Salinivibrio kushneri: one gene and its partners. The protein of the gene in region 2 binds, or shares a complex with, the protein of the main gene of each other region. Links are inferred from orthologs where the notes say so. Each region holds a gene or a part of one and is shown on either strand. Other genes may lie near its edges.

What was found.
Region 1: sdhC (region 2) and frdC share a complex: the UniProt entries of both Escherichia coli proteins name them as parts of the enzyme complex. The link is inferred for Salinivibrio kushneri from one-to-one orthologs.
Region 3: sdhC (region 2) and frdD share a complex: the UniProt entries of both Escherichia coli proteins name them as parts of the enzyme complex. The link is inferred for Salinivibrio kushneri from one-to-one orthologs.
Region 4: sdhC (region 2) and frdA share a complex: the UniProt entries of both Escherichia coli proteins name them as parts of the enzyme complex. The link is inferred for Salinivibrio kushneri from one-to-one orthologs.

The regions. Positions count from the first base shown.
Region 1 is NZ_CP114588.1:2,553,891-2,556,890, forward strand. It holds frdC (fumarate reductase subunit FrdC), read left to right. Parts: upstream 1-1,308; coding sequence 1,309-1,692; downstream 1,693-3,000. Other genes in the region: frdA (fumarate reductase (quinol) flavoprotein subunit), read left to right, coding at 1-560; N8M53_RS11720 (succinate dehydrogenase/fumarate reductase iron-sulfur subunit), read left to right, coding at 557-1,312; frdD (fumarate reductase subunit FrdD), read left to right, coding at 1,701-2,063; efp (elongation factor P), read right to left, coding at 2,128-2,694; epmB (EF-P beta-lysylation protein EpmB), read left to right, coding at 2,728-3,000. UniProt on the Escherichia coli protein: Two distinct, membrane-bound, FAD-containing enzymes are responsible for the catalysis of fumarate and succinate interconversion; fumarate reductase is used in anaerobic growth, and succinate dehydrogenase is used in aerobic growth.
Region 2 is NZ_CP114588.1:933,756-938,427, reverse strand. Bases 840-3,758 are described here. They hold sdhC (succinate dehydrogenase cytochrome b556 subunit), read right to left. Parts: upstream 2,536-3,758; coding sequence 2,143-2,535; downstream 840-2,142. Other genes in these bases: N8M53_RS04580 (citrate synthase), read left to right, coding at 2,935-3,758; sdhD (succinate dehydrogenase, hydrophobic membrane anchor protein), read right to left, coding at 1,799-2,149; sdhA (succinate dehydrogenase flavoprotein subunit), read right to left, coding at 840-1,798. In the rest of the region: N8M53_RS04600 (succinate dehydrogenase iron-sulfur subunit), read right to left, coding at 1-17; more of sdhA, read right to left, coding at 32-839; more of N8M53_RS04580, read left to right, coding at 3,759-4,224; N8M53_RS04575 (Nif3-like dinuclear metal center hexameric protein), read right to left, coding at 4,309-4,672. UniProt on the Escherichia coli protein: Membrane-anchoring subunit of succinate dehydrogenase (SDH).
Region 3 is NZ_CP114588.1:2,554,576-2,557,596, reverse strand. What follows is about bases 326-3,021. They hold frdD (fumarate reductase subunit FrdD), read right to left. Parts: upstream 2,007-3,021; coding sequence 1,644-2,006; downstream 326-1,643. Other genes in these bases: N8M53_RS11720 (succinate dehydrogenase/fumarate reductase iron-sulfur subunit), read right to left, coding at 2,395-3,021; frdC (fumarate reductase subunit FrdC), read right to left, coding at 2,015-2,398; efp (elongation factor P), read left to right, coding at 1,013-1,579; epmB (EF-P beta-lysylation protein EpmB), read right to left, coding at 326-979. In the rest of the region: more of epmB, read right to left, coding at 1-325. UniProt on the Escherichia coli protein: Two distinct, membrane-bound, FAD-containing enzymes are responsible for the catalysis of fumarate and succinate interconversion; fumarate reductase is used in anaerobic growth, and succinate dehydrogenase is used in aerobic growth.
Region 4 is NZ_CP114588.1:2,552,174-2,555,047, forward strand. It holds frdA (fumarate reductase (quinol) flavoprotein subunit), read left to right. Parts: upstream 1-471; coding sequence 472-2,277; downstream 2,278-2,874. Other genes in the region: epmA (elongation factor P--(R)-beta-lysine ligase), read right to left, coding at 1-152; N8M53_RS11720 (succinate dehydrogenase/fumarate reductase iron-sulfur subunit), read left to right, coding at 2,274-2,874. UniProt on the Escherichia coli protein: Two distinct, membrane-bound, FAD-containing enzymes are responsible for the catalysis of fumarate and succinate interconversion; fumarate reductase is used during anaerobic growth, and succinate dehydrogenase is used during aerobic growth.

The DNA of each region.
Region 1 (3,000 bases), 1.6 Mb from region 2 along the record:
CGGCCTTTACAGGTTGGAATCAAGCAGCTATTGATGCCCAGGTTCAGAACGTCAAAGCGCGCATTGATCAGTTGCTGAGCAATCAAGGCGAAGAAAACTGGGCGGATATTCGCAAAGAGCTGGGCGAGACAATGGAAGCGGGCTGCGGTATTTATCGTCGCGAAGATCTGATGCAAGCCACCATTGATAAAATTGCTGAGCTCAAAGCACGCTATCAGCATGTTGCCATCCAAGACCAAGGGAGTGTGTTCAATACTGACCTACTCTATGCCATTGAAGTGGGCTATGGCTTGGAGGTCGCAGAGGCCATGGCACACTCTGCCATCCAGCGTAAGGAATCTCGTGGCGCTCACCAACGGCTAGATGAAGGCTGCACCGAGCGTGATGATGATAACTACCTCAAACATACCTTGGCCTTCTATCAACCCGAGGGCGGCCCTCGCATTGACTACGGCGATGTTAAAATCACCAAATCACAACCACAAGCACGCCTATATGGCGATGCGGCGGAACACGCCAATCGTGGCAATGTGGATCAACAAGAGGAGCCCGCATCATGACGCAAACTACCTACCAGGTCTCAGTGCTCAGATACGATCCGGCAACGGATGAGGCGCCTTACTCGCAATCTTTCGTTGTGCCCGGCGATGAAACCATGTCGGTCTTAGATGCGCTAGGCTATATCAAAGACAACCTCGATAAATCGCTGTCTTACCGCTGGTCTTGTCGCATGGCCATTTGTGGCTCATGCGGAATGATGGTCAATGGTGTTCCCAAGCTCGCTTGCAAAGCGTTTTTACGTGATTACGCCAAAGGGGTGGTGATTGAGCCTTTGGCTAATTTTGCGATCGAGAAAGATCTCGTTGTCGATATGACGCCCTTTATTGAGCGTCTTGAAGCAATCAAACCCTATATCTTGGGTAATGATCGACGCCCTGAAGACGGGCCCAATACACAAACGCCTGAACAAATGGCACGTTATAAACAATTTGCCGCTTGTATCAATTGCGGCTTATGCTATGCCGCCTGTCCGCAATTTGGTCTCAACCCCGACTTTTTAGGCCCTGCCGCGATCGCGCTGGCACACCGCTATAATCTTGACAGCCGAGACAAGGGAAAAGCCCAACGCATGCCGCTGATTAATAGTGATAACGGCGCGTGGGGATGCACTTTCGTCGGCTACTGCTCCAAAGTGTGTCCGAAAGGTGTTGATCCTGCGGGTGCAGTCAACCAAGGCAAGGTGGCTTCCACCCAAGATATGGTGATTGCCATGTTTAACCCTAATAAAGATGGGCAGGAGGTAAGAGGATGAGTAACCGCAAACCCTATACACGCCCCATGCCGCGTACTTGGTGGCTCGACCATCCGTTCTACCGCTTTTATATGGTGCGAGAAGCGACAGTACTGCCTTTGGTCTTTTTCACGCTTAGTCTCACAGCTGGATTAATTTGCTTGGTTCAGGGACCGCAAGCGTGGCAAAGCTGGCTGGATTACATGGCCCACCCGGTGGTGATTACCTTGAACCTGGTTGCCTTGGTCGCCAGCCTGTTTCATGCCACCACATTTTTCAGCATGATGCCGCAAGTGATGCCAATTCGCATTAAAGGCAAACTGCTCGACGGTAAATGGGTGATTGGTGCGCAATGGGCCGCGGTGGCGGTGATATCACTGATTGCTCTGGTGCTCATTTAGGAGGTGTTATGATTGATTCCAAACCCAAACGTTCCGATGAGCCCATTTGGTGGAGCCTCTTTGGCGCCGGGGGAACCTGGTTCGCGATGTTTACCCCAGTGACTGTCTTGATCTTAGGGGTACTCATCCCTCTCGGGATTATTGACCCATCCACATTGAGCTATGACCGTGTGACGATGTTTGCTGAGCACTGGCTCGGCAAGCTGCTGATCCTGGCCACCCTTGCGTTGCCTATGTGGCATGCCATGCATCGCATCCATCACGGGCTGCACGACTTAAAGCTGCATGTTGGACTCGCCGGTAAGGTAATTTGCTACGCCATCGCCTTTGCGGTCAGTGTCGCGGCCATACTGTTGGTATTGATTGTCTAATTCCAGTCAAAACAAGGCATAAAAAAAGCCCTGGCTGATGAAGCGCAGGGCTTTTTAACAAAGGTTACTTAACCCGTCCAACGTACTCACCCGTACGGGTATCGACCTTAATCACTTCGCCGATTTGAATAAACAAAGGCACGCGAACCACAGCGCCTGTGCTCAGTGTCGCTGGCTTGCCGCCCGTTCCTTGCGTATCACCTTTCAAGCCTGGATCGGTTTCTGTCACCTCTAGTTCAACGAAGTTAGGTGGGGTAACCACGATAGGGTCGCCATTCCACAGTGTAAGCGTACACGTGTTGTTCTCGACGAGCCACTTGACGTTATCACCCACTGCGCTCTCGTTAGACGCAATTTGCTCAAAGGTTTCATTGTTCATAAAGTGATAGAATTCACCGTCTGTGTACAGGTAATCCATATCAACTTCAATCACGTCGGCCGCTTCAACGCTGTCACCCGATTTAAATGTTTTCTCTAGTACTTTACCGGAGATCAACTTACGGATTTTGACACGGTTGAAGGCCTGACCCTTGCCTGGCTTTACGAATTCATTTTCGGTAATGACACACGGCTCGTTATCGAGCATAATTTTCAAACCGCCGCGGAATTCATTAGTGCTGAAAGACGCCATCTTGATCCTCTTAACATCTTCGAGTTTTCACAAATGTCGCACATCATAACCCGAATCCAGCCTGCTGTTGAGCGAAACTGGATCAAAGAACTCGCAGAGGCGATCACAGATCCCAGTGAACTGCTGCAAATGCTTGAAATTTCACCACAGGGATGGGAGTCCGGTTTTACGGCGCGCCGTTTGTTTTCACAGCGTGTACCGCGCAGCTTTGTCGCCAGAATGGAAAAGGGAAACCCTCATGACCCATTGTTAAAGCAGGTACTACCGATTGCCGACGAATTTAATGAGGTTGACGGGTTCAGCGCT
Region 2 (4,672 bases):
GAAAACTTAACATTCATCGTTCTCGACCCCCTTAGTAACTGCGGACTTTCGGTGGGAAAGCCTCACGGTGCACTGGCGCCATGTTGACGTCGCGCTTCGACATAGCTTCGGTTTCTGGGTTATAGATGGAGTGGCATAGCCAGTTCTCATCATCGCGATCTTGGTAGTCGAAACGCGCATGTGCGCCACGACTTTCAGTACGATAATGAGCTGATACCGCTGTTGAGTATGCGGTTTCCATCAAATTCTCCAGCTCCAAACATTCGACACGCTGGGTGTTGAACTCGGTTGACGTGTCATCAAGACGCGCCGACTTAAGGCGTTCACGAATTTCCTTCAGCTCTTTCAGTCCTTTTTCCATCGCCTCGCCTTCTCGGAACACAGAGAAGTTTTCTTGCATACAAGCCTGCAAATCTTTGCGGATCTCAACCGGGTCTTCACCCTGCTGGGTGCTATTCCAACGATTAACACGCGCCAGTGACGCCTCAATATCTGACTCGCTCGCATCGCGCGCTTCTACCTGCGCAGCGAGTGTCTCGCCAAGATGCAGGCCGGTCGCGCGTCCAAACACAACCAAGTCGAGCAATGAGTTGCCGCCCAAGCGGTTGGCACCGTGAACAGAAACACTCGCAATCTCGCCACAGGCAAACAAACCTTGTACTTCAATGTCATTGCCGAGCGGGTCTTGCTTGATTGCTTGGCCAGACACTTGTGTTGGAATGCCCCCCATCATGTAGTGACAGGTTGGGATCACCGGAATCGGTTCTTTGATAGGATCGACGTGCGCAAAGGTACGCGACAAGTCAAGGATACCGGGTAGACGAGACTCGAGCACATCTTTGCCAAGGTGATCGAGCTTCAGTTTGAGGTGTGGACCCCATGGGCCGTCACAGCCACGCCCTTCTCGAATCTCGATCATCATCGAACGCGCCACCACGTCACGCCCTGCCAAATCTTTTACATTGGGGGCGTAACGCTCCATAAAGCGCTCACCATCTTTATTGAGCAGATAACCGCCTTCGCCACGGCAACCTTCTGTGACCAATACGCCCGCTCCAGCAATGCCTGTGGGGTGGAATTGCCACATTTCCATGTCTTGCATGGGCACGCCGGCGCGCAGCGCCATACCCACGCCATCACCGGTATTGATGTGAGCATTGGTGGTTGACTGATAGATACGACCCGCTCCCCCTGTCGCCAGCACAGTTGCCTTAGACTTAAAGTAGCAAATCTCGCCCGTTTCCATACACATGGCGGTCGCACCAACAATCACACCGTCTTGGTTTTTCACCAAGTCAAGCGCATACCATTCAGAGAAGATGGTGGTCTTGTTTTTAATATTTTGCTGATACAAGGTGTGCAGCAGTGCGTGCCCGGTTCGGTCAGCCGCCGCCGCGGTGCGTGCAGCTTGCTCGCCACCAAACTCTTTAGACTGGCCGCCAAACGGACGCTGATAAATGGACCCATTCTCAAACCGAGAAAAAGGTAACCCCATCTTCTCTAGCTCAATCACTGATTGCGGGCCCGTTTTACACATGTACTCAATGGCGTCTTGGTCACCAATGTAGTCTGACCCTTTCACCGTGTCGTACATGTGCCACTGCCAGTTATCTTTGTGCGAGTTACCCAGTGCTACCGTAATACCGCCCTGCGCAGACACGGTGTGGGAGCGGGTTGGAAACACTTTCGATAACAGTGCACAAGTTAGGCCCTGCTCAGATATTTGCAGTGCGGCGCGCATACCTGCACCGCCTGCGCCAATAACAATTGCGTCAAATTCGCGAACTGGAATACTCACTTACACACCCCACAATACAAAGAAACCGGCGAAAACGTAGATCAGTAGCATCGCCACAACGCCAAGTTGCAACATGCCACGCAGCAAGGCTGGCTTAATATAGTCAGTCAATACTTGCCACATTCCGATCCAGCCGTGAATCAGCACGGAGACCAGGGCTAACATGGTAAAGACTTTGGTACTGGTCTGGCCGAAAAAGGCTGTCCATGAGGCATACGTAATCTCAGGGCCAAAAACGGCAAAACCGACCATATAAAGTGTGTAAAGTGTGATGAGAATCGCAGTGGCGCGAATCAGCACATAGTCGTGCACGCCATTGCGCCCGACCGATGAGATGTTTTTCGTTACCATACTAAAACCCCCGCCAACACAGACAATACGCCGGTGATAACAAATGCAACCTGCGCACTTTGCGCGCCTGACTCAAGCTCTTCAAAATAACCCATGTCTTGGATTAAGTGACGGATGCCACCGACAATGTGATAAGCAAGCGCGGTCAAAATACCCCAAAGGATCAGTTTGACGAAAAAGCTATCGACAATCGCAGCAGCGGATTGGAATCCATCAGGAGAAGAGAGAGAGAGGCTAAGCAGCCATAGGAGGATGGCGATCGAGACAAAGGTGATGACACCTGCCACTCGATGCAATATAGACGCAATCGCTGTTATCGGAAAACGAATCGTCTGGAGGTCGAGGTTTACGGGTCTTGACTTTCTTTCTTTCACGATATTGCCCACTCAGCTCCATTGAGCATTTATAGTTATTACACTCTCTGAACCTCAGTACTCAAAGCGTAAGACCTGCAACATCTGCGTAACGCGCTTCATGTACCTTATTGCTTATAACTGCAATTCTTGGCGAATGGATCACGTCAGTTAGGAAAGGTGTTTGAGCCCCTAAACGCCCTAGGATACTGATTTGCCCAGAGACCTCGAAAAAGTATACGTGGCGTAACAGACAATTACAAACGCACAAAATTGACCGGAATCTCACAACAGATATTTAACTCGCATTGCAAATAAGTTATTAACTGACGCACACATCGATAGGTTAAAAATTGACATCATTAGGGTCGATCGGTACAACGGTCGAGTCCGTATCCTGGATGGGATTATAAAATAACAAAGGAGATTGTTATGGCAGAGAAGAAAGCTACCCTACACATTGAAGGGAAAGCACCAATCGAACTGCCGATTATCGAGGGCACCGTCGGTCCAGAAGTCATTGATGTGCGCCAGCTGGTAAACGAAGGCTATTTCACCTTTGATCCTGGTTTTGTCGCAACAGGTTCATGCAACTCGCAAATCACCTACATCGATGGCGCAGCCGGCGTATTGCTGCACCGCGGTTACCCGATAGATCAACTTGCCAATAACGCTGATTATTTAGAAGTCTGTTATATCCTGCTCTACGGTGAAGTCCCTACAACAAAGCAATATGATGAGTTTCGCTCAATGATCGTGCGCCACACCATGGTGCATGAGCAAATTGCGAGCTTCTTCCACGGCTTCCGCCGTGATGCGCACCCAATGGCCGTTATGGTCGGGGTTGTAGGTGCACTGGCCGCGTTCTATCACGACTCTCTCGACATCAACAACGACCAGCACCGCGAAATCACGGCGTTCCGTCTGTTGTCGAAAATGCCGACACTGGCTGCAATGTGTTACAAGTACTCAATCGGACAGCCATTTATCTACCCACGTAATGACCTTGATTACGCAGAAAACTTCCTTCATATGATGTTCGCCACTCCGTGTGAAGAATATGAAGTGAACCCAGTGGTCGCGCGTGCAATGGATAAGATCTTTACCCTGCATGCAGACCATGAACAAAACGCATCAACATCGACGGTACGTCTGGCGGGCTCTTCAGGTGCTAACCCATTTGCTTGTATTGCGGCTGGGATCGCCTCGCTATGGGGGCCTGCGCATGGTGGCGCGAACGAAGCGTGCTTGCGCATGTTTGAGCAAATTGGGCATGTTGATAACATTCCTGAGTATATTGCTCGCGCAAAAGATAAAGACGATCCATTCCGTCTGATGGGCTTTGGTCATCGTGTCTACAAAAACTACGACCCTCGTGCGACAGTAATGCGTGAAGCCTGCCATGAAGTGCTTAACGAGTTACAAATCCAAGACCCATTACTGGATGTGGCCATGGAGCTGGAGCGTATCGCGCTGTCAGATGACTACTTTATCGATAAGAAACTTTACCCGAACGTTGATTTCTATTCAGGCATTATCCTGAAAGCAATCGGGATCCCTACATCGATGTTTACTGTCATCTTTGCAATGTCTCGTACCATAGGCTGGATTGCCCACTGGAATGAGATGCATACCGATCCGCACAAGCGAATCGGACGCCCGCGTCAACTTTACACTGGGTATACGCAACGCGAATTTACCCCAATGGATGAGCGCAGCTAAAGCGCGAATTTCATACAATAAAGCCGCCATAAGGCGGCTTTTTTATGATCATTACAGTCTGGGGGGAGGCGCTCAACCAGAGAGTTAAACCGGGTTGTCTATATCAACAAAGTGCACATTGAAGCCATGCTGGTCTGCCAGCCACTCACCCAAGGCTTTCACACCATACCGTTCAGTTGCATGATGCCCTGCAGCGATGTAATGCACGCCTTGCTCGCGAGCAGAGAACGTCGTACGCTCAGACACTTCACCTGATAAATACGCATCCATACCTTGAGAGGCAGCCAAGTCGATAAAATCTTGCGCGCCACCGGTACAAAGCCCCACGGTCTCAATCCGCGTTTGCTGCCCACCGTCAATCACAAGGGGCGCCCGGTTAAGCACCGTGGCCACTTGTTGCTCAAACTGCGCCAACGTCATGGGTGCTGAAAGCTTTCCGTAAACAGGA
Region 3 (3,021 bases), 1.6 Mb from region 2 along the record:
CAACTTCTCGGGTCAGTCGGGGGACTAAATAGCCGGAAAGCTGGCCGATAATGTCTTGCATTAAGGCGCGTGCTTCATCGTCTGAGACTAGAAAGTGGGCGGCGCCTTGGACTTTATCCAATACATGCAGATAGTAAGGTAAAACGCCGGCCTCAAACAGTCGTTGACTCAGAGCCACCAAAGCGTCAGCGCTATCATTCACGCCTTTAAGGAGGACGCTTTGGTTAAGCAGCGTGATACCTGCTTGTCGCAGTGCGTGGAGTTTGTCGCTTAACTCGTCATCGATCTCATTGGCGTGGTTGATGTGGGTGACCATCACCACGTTTAAACGCGAGTGCGATAAGCGCTCGGTCAGCGCTGAGGTGATGCGTGCGGGGATCACGACGGGCAAGCGAGAGTGGATACGCAGCCGTTTAACATGTGTTATTTGTTCAATAGCACTGATGAGCCAATCGAGCTCATCGTCTTTGGCCATCAGTGGGTCGCCACCAGATAAAATCACTTCGTCTATCTCTGCATGAGCGGCGATATAGTCCAGCGCCCCTTGCCATACACGCTTACTGCCTTTGTTGTCCTGGTAAGGGAAATGGCGACGGAAACAATAGCGGCAGTTTATCGCACAGCCGCCTTTTACGATCAGTAGCACTCGGTTGTGGTATTTGTGCAACAGTCCAGGGACGGCATTATCTTGTTCTTCCAGTGGGTCAGCGCTGAACCCGTCAACCTCATTAAATTCGTCGGCAATCGGTAGTACCTGCTTTAACAATGGGTCATGAGGGTTTCCCTTTTCCATTCTGGCGACAAAGCTGCGCGGTACACGCTGTGAAAACAAACGGCGCGCCGTAAAACCGGACTCCCATCCCTGTGGTGAAATTTCAAGCATTTGCAGCAGTTCACTGGGATCTGTGATCGCCTCTGCGAGTTCTTTGATCCAGTTTCGCTCAACAGCAGGCTGGATTCGGGTTATGATGTGCGACATTTGTGAAAACTCGAAGATGTTAAGAGGATCAAGATGGCGTCTTTCAGCACTAATGAATTCCGCGGCGGTTTGAAAATTATGCTCGATAACGAGCCGTGTGTCATTACCGAAAATGAATTCGTAAAGCCAGGCAAGGGTCAGGCCTTCAACCGTGTCAAAATCCGTAAGTTGATCTCCGGTAAAGTACTAGAGAAAACATTTAAATCGGGTGACAGCGTTGAAGCGGCCGACGTGATTGAAGTTGATATGGATTACCTGTACACAGACGGTGAATTCTATCACTTTATGAACAATGAAACCTTTGAGCAAATTGCGTCTAACGAGAGCGCAGTGGGTGATAACGTCAAGTGGCTCGTCGAGAACAACACGTGTACGCTTACACTGTGGAATGGCGACCCTATCGTGGTTACCCCACCTAACTTCGTTGAACTAGAGGTGACAGAAACCGATCCAGGCTTGAAAGGTGATACGCAAGGAACGGGCGGCAAGCCAGCGACACTGAGCACAGGCGCTGTGGTTCGCGTGCCTTTGTTTATTCAAATCGGCGAAGTGATTAAGGTCGATACCCGTACGGGTGAGTACGTTGGACGGGTTAAGTAACCTTTGTTAAAAAGCCCTGCGCTTCATCAGCCAGGGCTTTTTTTATGCCTTGTTTTGACTGGAATTAGACAATCAATACCAACAGTATGGCCGCGACACTGACCGCAAAGGCGATGGCGTAGCAAATTACCTTACCGGCGAGTCCAACATGCAGCTTTAAGTCGTGCAGCCCGTGATGGATGCGATGCATGGCATGCCACATAGGCAACGCAAGGGTGGCCAGGATCAGCAGCTTGCCGAGCCAGTGCTCAGCAAACATCGTCACACGGTCATAGCTCAATGTGGATGGGTCAATAATCCCGAGAGGGATGAGTACCCCTAAGATCAAGACAGTCACTGGGGTAAACATCGCGAACCAGGTTCCCCCGGCGCCAAAGAGGCTCCACCAAATGGGCTCATCGGAACGTTTGGGTTTGGAATCAATCATAACACCTCCTAAATGAGCACCAGAGCAATCAGTGATATCACCGCCACCGCGGCCCATTGCGCACCAATCACCCATTTACCGTCGAGCAGTTTGCCTTTAATGCGAATTGGCATCACTTGCGGCATCATGCTGAAAAATGTGGTGGCATGAAACAGGCTGGCGACCAAGGCAACCAGGTTCAAGGTAATCACCACCGGGTGGGCCATGTAATCCAGCCAGCTTTGCCACGCTTGCGGTCCCTGAACCAAGCAAATTAATCCAGCTGTGAGACTAAGCGTGAAAAAGACCAAAGGCAGTACTGTCGCTTCTCGCACCATATAAAAGCGGTAGAACGGATGGTCGAGCCACCAAGTACGCGGCATGGGGCGTGTATAGGGTTTGCGGTTACTCATCCTCTTACCTCCTGCCCATCTTTATTAGGGTTAAACATGGCAATCACCATATCTTGGGTGGAAGCCACCTTGCCTTGGTTGACTGCACCCGCAGGATCAACACCTTTCGGACACACTTTGGAGCAGTAGCCGACGAAAGTGCATCCCCACGCGCCGTTATCACTATTAATCAGCGGCATGCGTTGGGCTTTTCCCTTGTCTCGGCTGTCAAGATTATAGCGGTGTGCCAGCGCGATCGCGGCAGGGCCTAAAAAGTCGGGGTTGAGACCAAATTGCGGACAGGCGGCATAGCATAAGCCGCAATTGATACAAGCGGCAAATTGTTTATAACGTGCCATTTGTTCAGGCGTTTGTGTATTGGGCCCGTCTTCAGGGCGTCGATCATTACCCAAGATATAGGGTTTGATTGCTTCAAGACGCTCAATAAAGGGCGTCATATCGACAACGAGATCTTTCTCGATCGCAAAATTAGCCAAAGGCTCAATCACCACCCCTTTGGCGTAATCACGTAAAAACGCTTTGCAAGCGAGCTTGGGAACACCATTGACCATCATTCCGCATGAGCCACAAATGGCCATGCGACAAGACCAGCGGTAAGACAGCGATTTATCGAGGTTGTCTTT
Region 4 (2,874 bases), 1.6 Mb from region 2 along the record:
TGCAGGTGCACATCAGTCACCGCCGCTTGACTCAGTGCAGGGGTATCCACTTCCCATACGTCACGATCAGCAAAAAATTGACGGATACGGGCGATGATCGCGGCGCGTTTTTTTAATTGTGGCAAGCCTGCGGTTGGCTGCCACTGATTCATCTCACTCATACGTTACCCTTGCACGCTCTCTGATGGCGCCAGTCTATCGCTGCCGTCTGGAATGACAAGTACTCACGATTAGTGTTGCGCGGCAAGCATGTGCCACATAACGCATTTTCTTTGTAATTATTTCCCCTTTTTACAAGAGCGGCAGGCACTTAACGACTAACATCACACTTTTATGCAATTTAACACTCATGCCCACAAAATCGCGGTAATTCCCCGACTGAGTCAATTTTTGCTGTGCACAGATTGCCTACCATGACAGCAGAACAATAAATAAGCCAAGCACTGGCTTTCCCTACACTGGAGGATGAACGTGCAGACCATTACCACAGATATTGCAGTGATTGGCGCTGGTGGCGCCGGGCTGCGCACCGCCATTGCGGCCGCCGAGGCAGACCCCTCTCTTAATATTGCCCTGGTATCTAAGGTTTATCCGATGCGCTCCCACACTGTGGCCGCAGAGGGTGGCTCAGCTGCCGTCATCAAGGACGAAGACAGCCTAGACAACCACTTCAATGATACCGTCAGCGGTGGCGACTGGTTATGCGAACAAGATGTCGTCGATTACTTTGTCAAACATTGTGCCCATGAAATGGTACAACTCGAGCAATGGGGCTGCCCTTGGAGCCGAAAAGACGATGGCAGCATCAATGTCCGCCGTTTTGGTGGCATGAAAGTCGAGCGTACTTGGTTTGCCGCGGATAAAACCGGCTTCCATATGCTCCATACCCTGTTTCAAACCTCGACCAAATATCCACAGATCCAACGTCTCGACGAATACTTTGTGATTGATTTGATTATCGATGACGGGCAAGTACAAGGCTTGATTGCCTTGCACATGGCGGAAGGCGAGCTGGTCTGTATTAAAGCCAAATCGGTGGTGTTAGCCACGGGCGGCGCCGGACGCGTGTACAGCTGCAATACCAATGGTGGGATTGTCACCGGGGATGGCATGGCCATGGCTTATCGCCACGGTATCCCGCTGCGTGATATGGAATTTGTCCAATATCACCCCACAGGGCTGCCTGGAACGGGGATCTTAATGACCGAAGGCTGCCGTGGCGAAGGTGGCATTATTGTCAACAAAGACGGCTACCGATACCTGCAAGATTATGGTCTCGGGCCAGAAACGCCGGTCGGACAGCCAAAGAACAAATACATGGAGCTCGGCCCACGCGATAAAGTCTCACAAGCCTTTTGGCATGAGCAGCAAAAAGGCAATACCATCAAGCACACGCTCGGTGACGTTGTTCATCTCGATTTACGTCACCTCGGCGAAGACTATATTCAAGAACGGCTGCCGTTTATTTGTGAGCTCGCCAAAGCCTATGTCAACGTTGACCCCGCCAAAGAGCCGATCCCAATTCGTCCCACGGTGCACTACACCATGGGTGGCATTGAAACGGATGCCCAAACCGAAACGCGCGTTAACGGCTTATTTGCGGTTGGTGAGTGCTCCTCCGTCGGTTTGCACGGGGCTAATCGACTCGGCTCAAACTCGCTCGCTGAATTAGCGGTATTTGGTCGTTTGGCGGGTGAAGGCGCAGCAAAACGGGCAGCGGCCTTTACAGGTTGGAATCAAGCAGCTATTGATGCCCAGGTTCAGAACGTCAAAGCGCGCATTGATCAGTTGCTGAGCAATCAAGGCGAAGAAAACTGGGCGGATATTCGCAAAGAGCTGGGCGAGACAATGGAAGCGGGCTGCGGTATTTATCGTCGCGAAGATCTGATGCAAGCCACCATTGATAAAATTGCTGAGCTCAAAGCACGCTATCAGCATGTTGCCATCCAAGACCAAGGGAGTGTGTTCAATACTGACCTACTCTATGCCATTGAAGTGGGCTATGGCTTGGAGGTCGCAGAGGCCATGGCACACTCTGCCATCCAGCGTAAGGAATCTCGTGGCGCTCACCAACGGCTAGATGAAGGCTGCACCGAGCGTGATGATGATAACTACCTCAAACATACCTTGGCCTTCTATCAACCCGAGGGCGGCCCTCGCATTGACTACGGCGATGTTAAAATCACCAAATCACAACCACAAGCACGCCTATATGGCGATGCGGCGGAACACGCCAATCGTGGCAATGTGGATCAACAAGAGGAGCCCGCATCATGACGCAAACTACCTACCAGGTCTCAGTGCTCAGATACGATCCGGCAACGGATGAGGCGCCTTACTCGCAATCTTTCGTTGTGCCCGGCGATGAAACCATGTCGGTCTTAGATGCGCTAGGCTATATCAAAGACAACCTCGATAAATCGCTGTCTTACCGCTGGTCTTGTCGCATGGCCATTTGTGGCTCATGCGGAATGATGGTCAATGGTGTTCCCAAGCTCGCTTGCAAAGCGTTTTTACGTGATTACGCCAAAGGGGTGGTGATTGAGCCTTTGGCTAATTTTGCGATCGAGAAAGATCTCGTTGTCGATATGACGCCCTTTATTGAGCGTCTTGAAGCAATCAAACCCTATATCTTGGGTAATGATCGACGCCCTGAAGACGGGCCCAATACACAAACGCCTGAACAAATGGCACGTTATAAACAATTTGCCGCTTGTATCAATTGCGGCTTATGCTATGCCGCCTGTCCGCAATTTGGTCTCAACCCCGACTTTTTAGGCCCTGCCGCGATCGCGCTGGCACACCGCTATAATCTTGACAGCCGAGACAAGGGAAAAGCCCAACGCATGCCGCTGATTAATAGTGATAACGGCG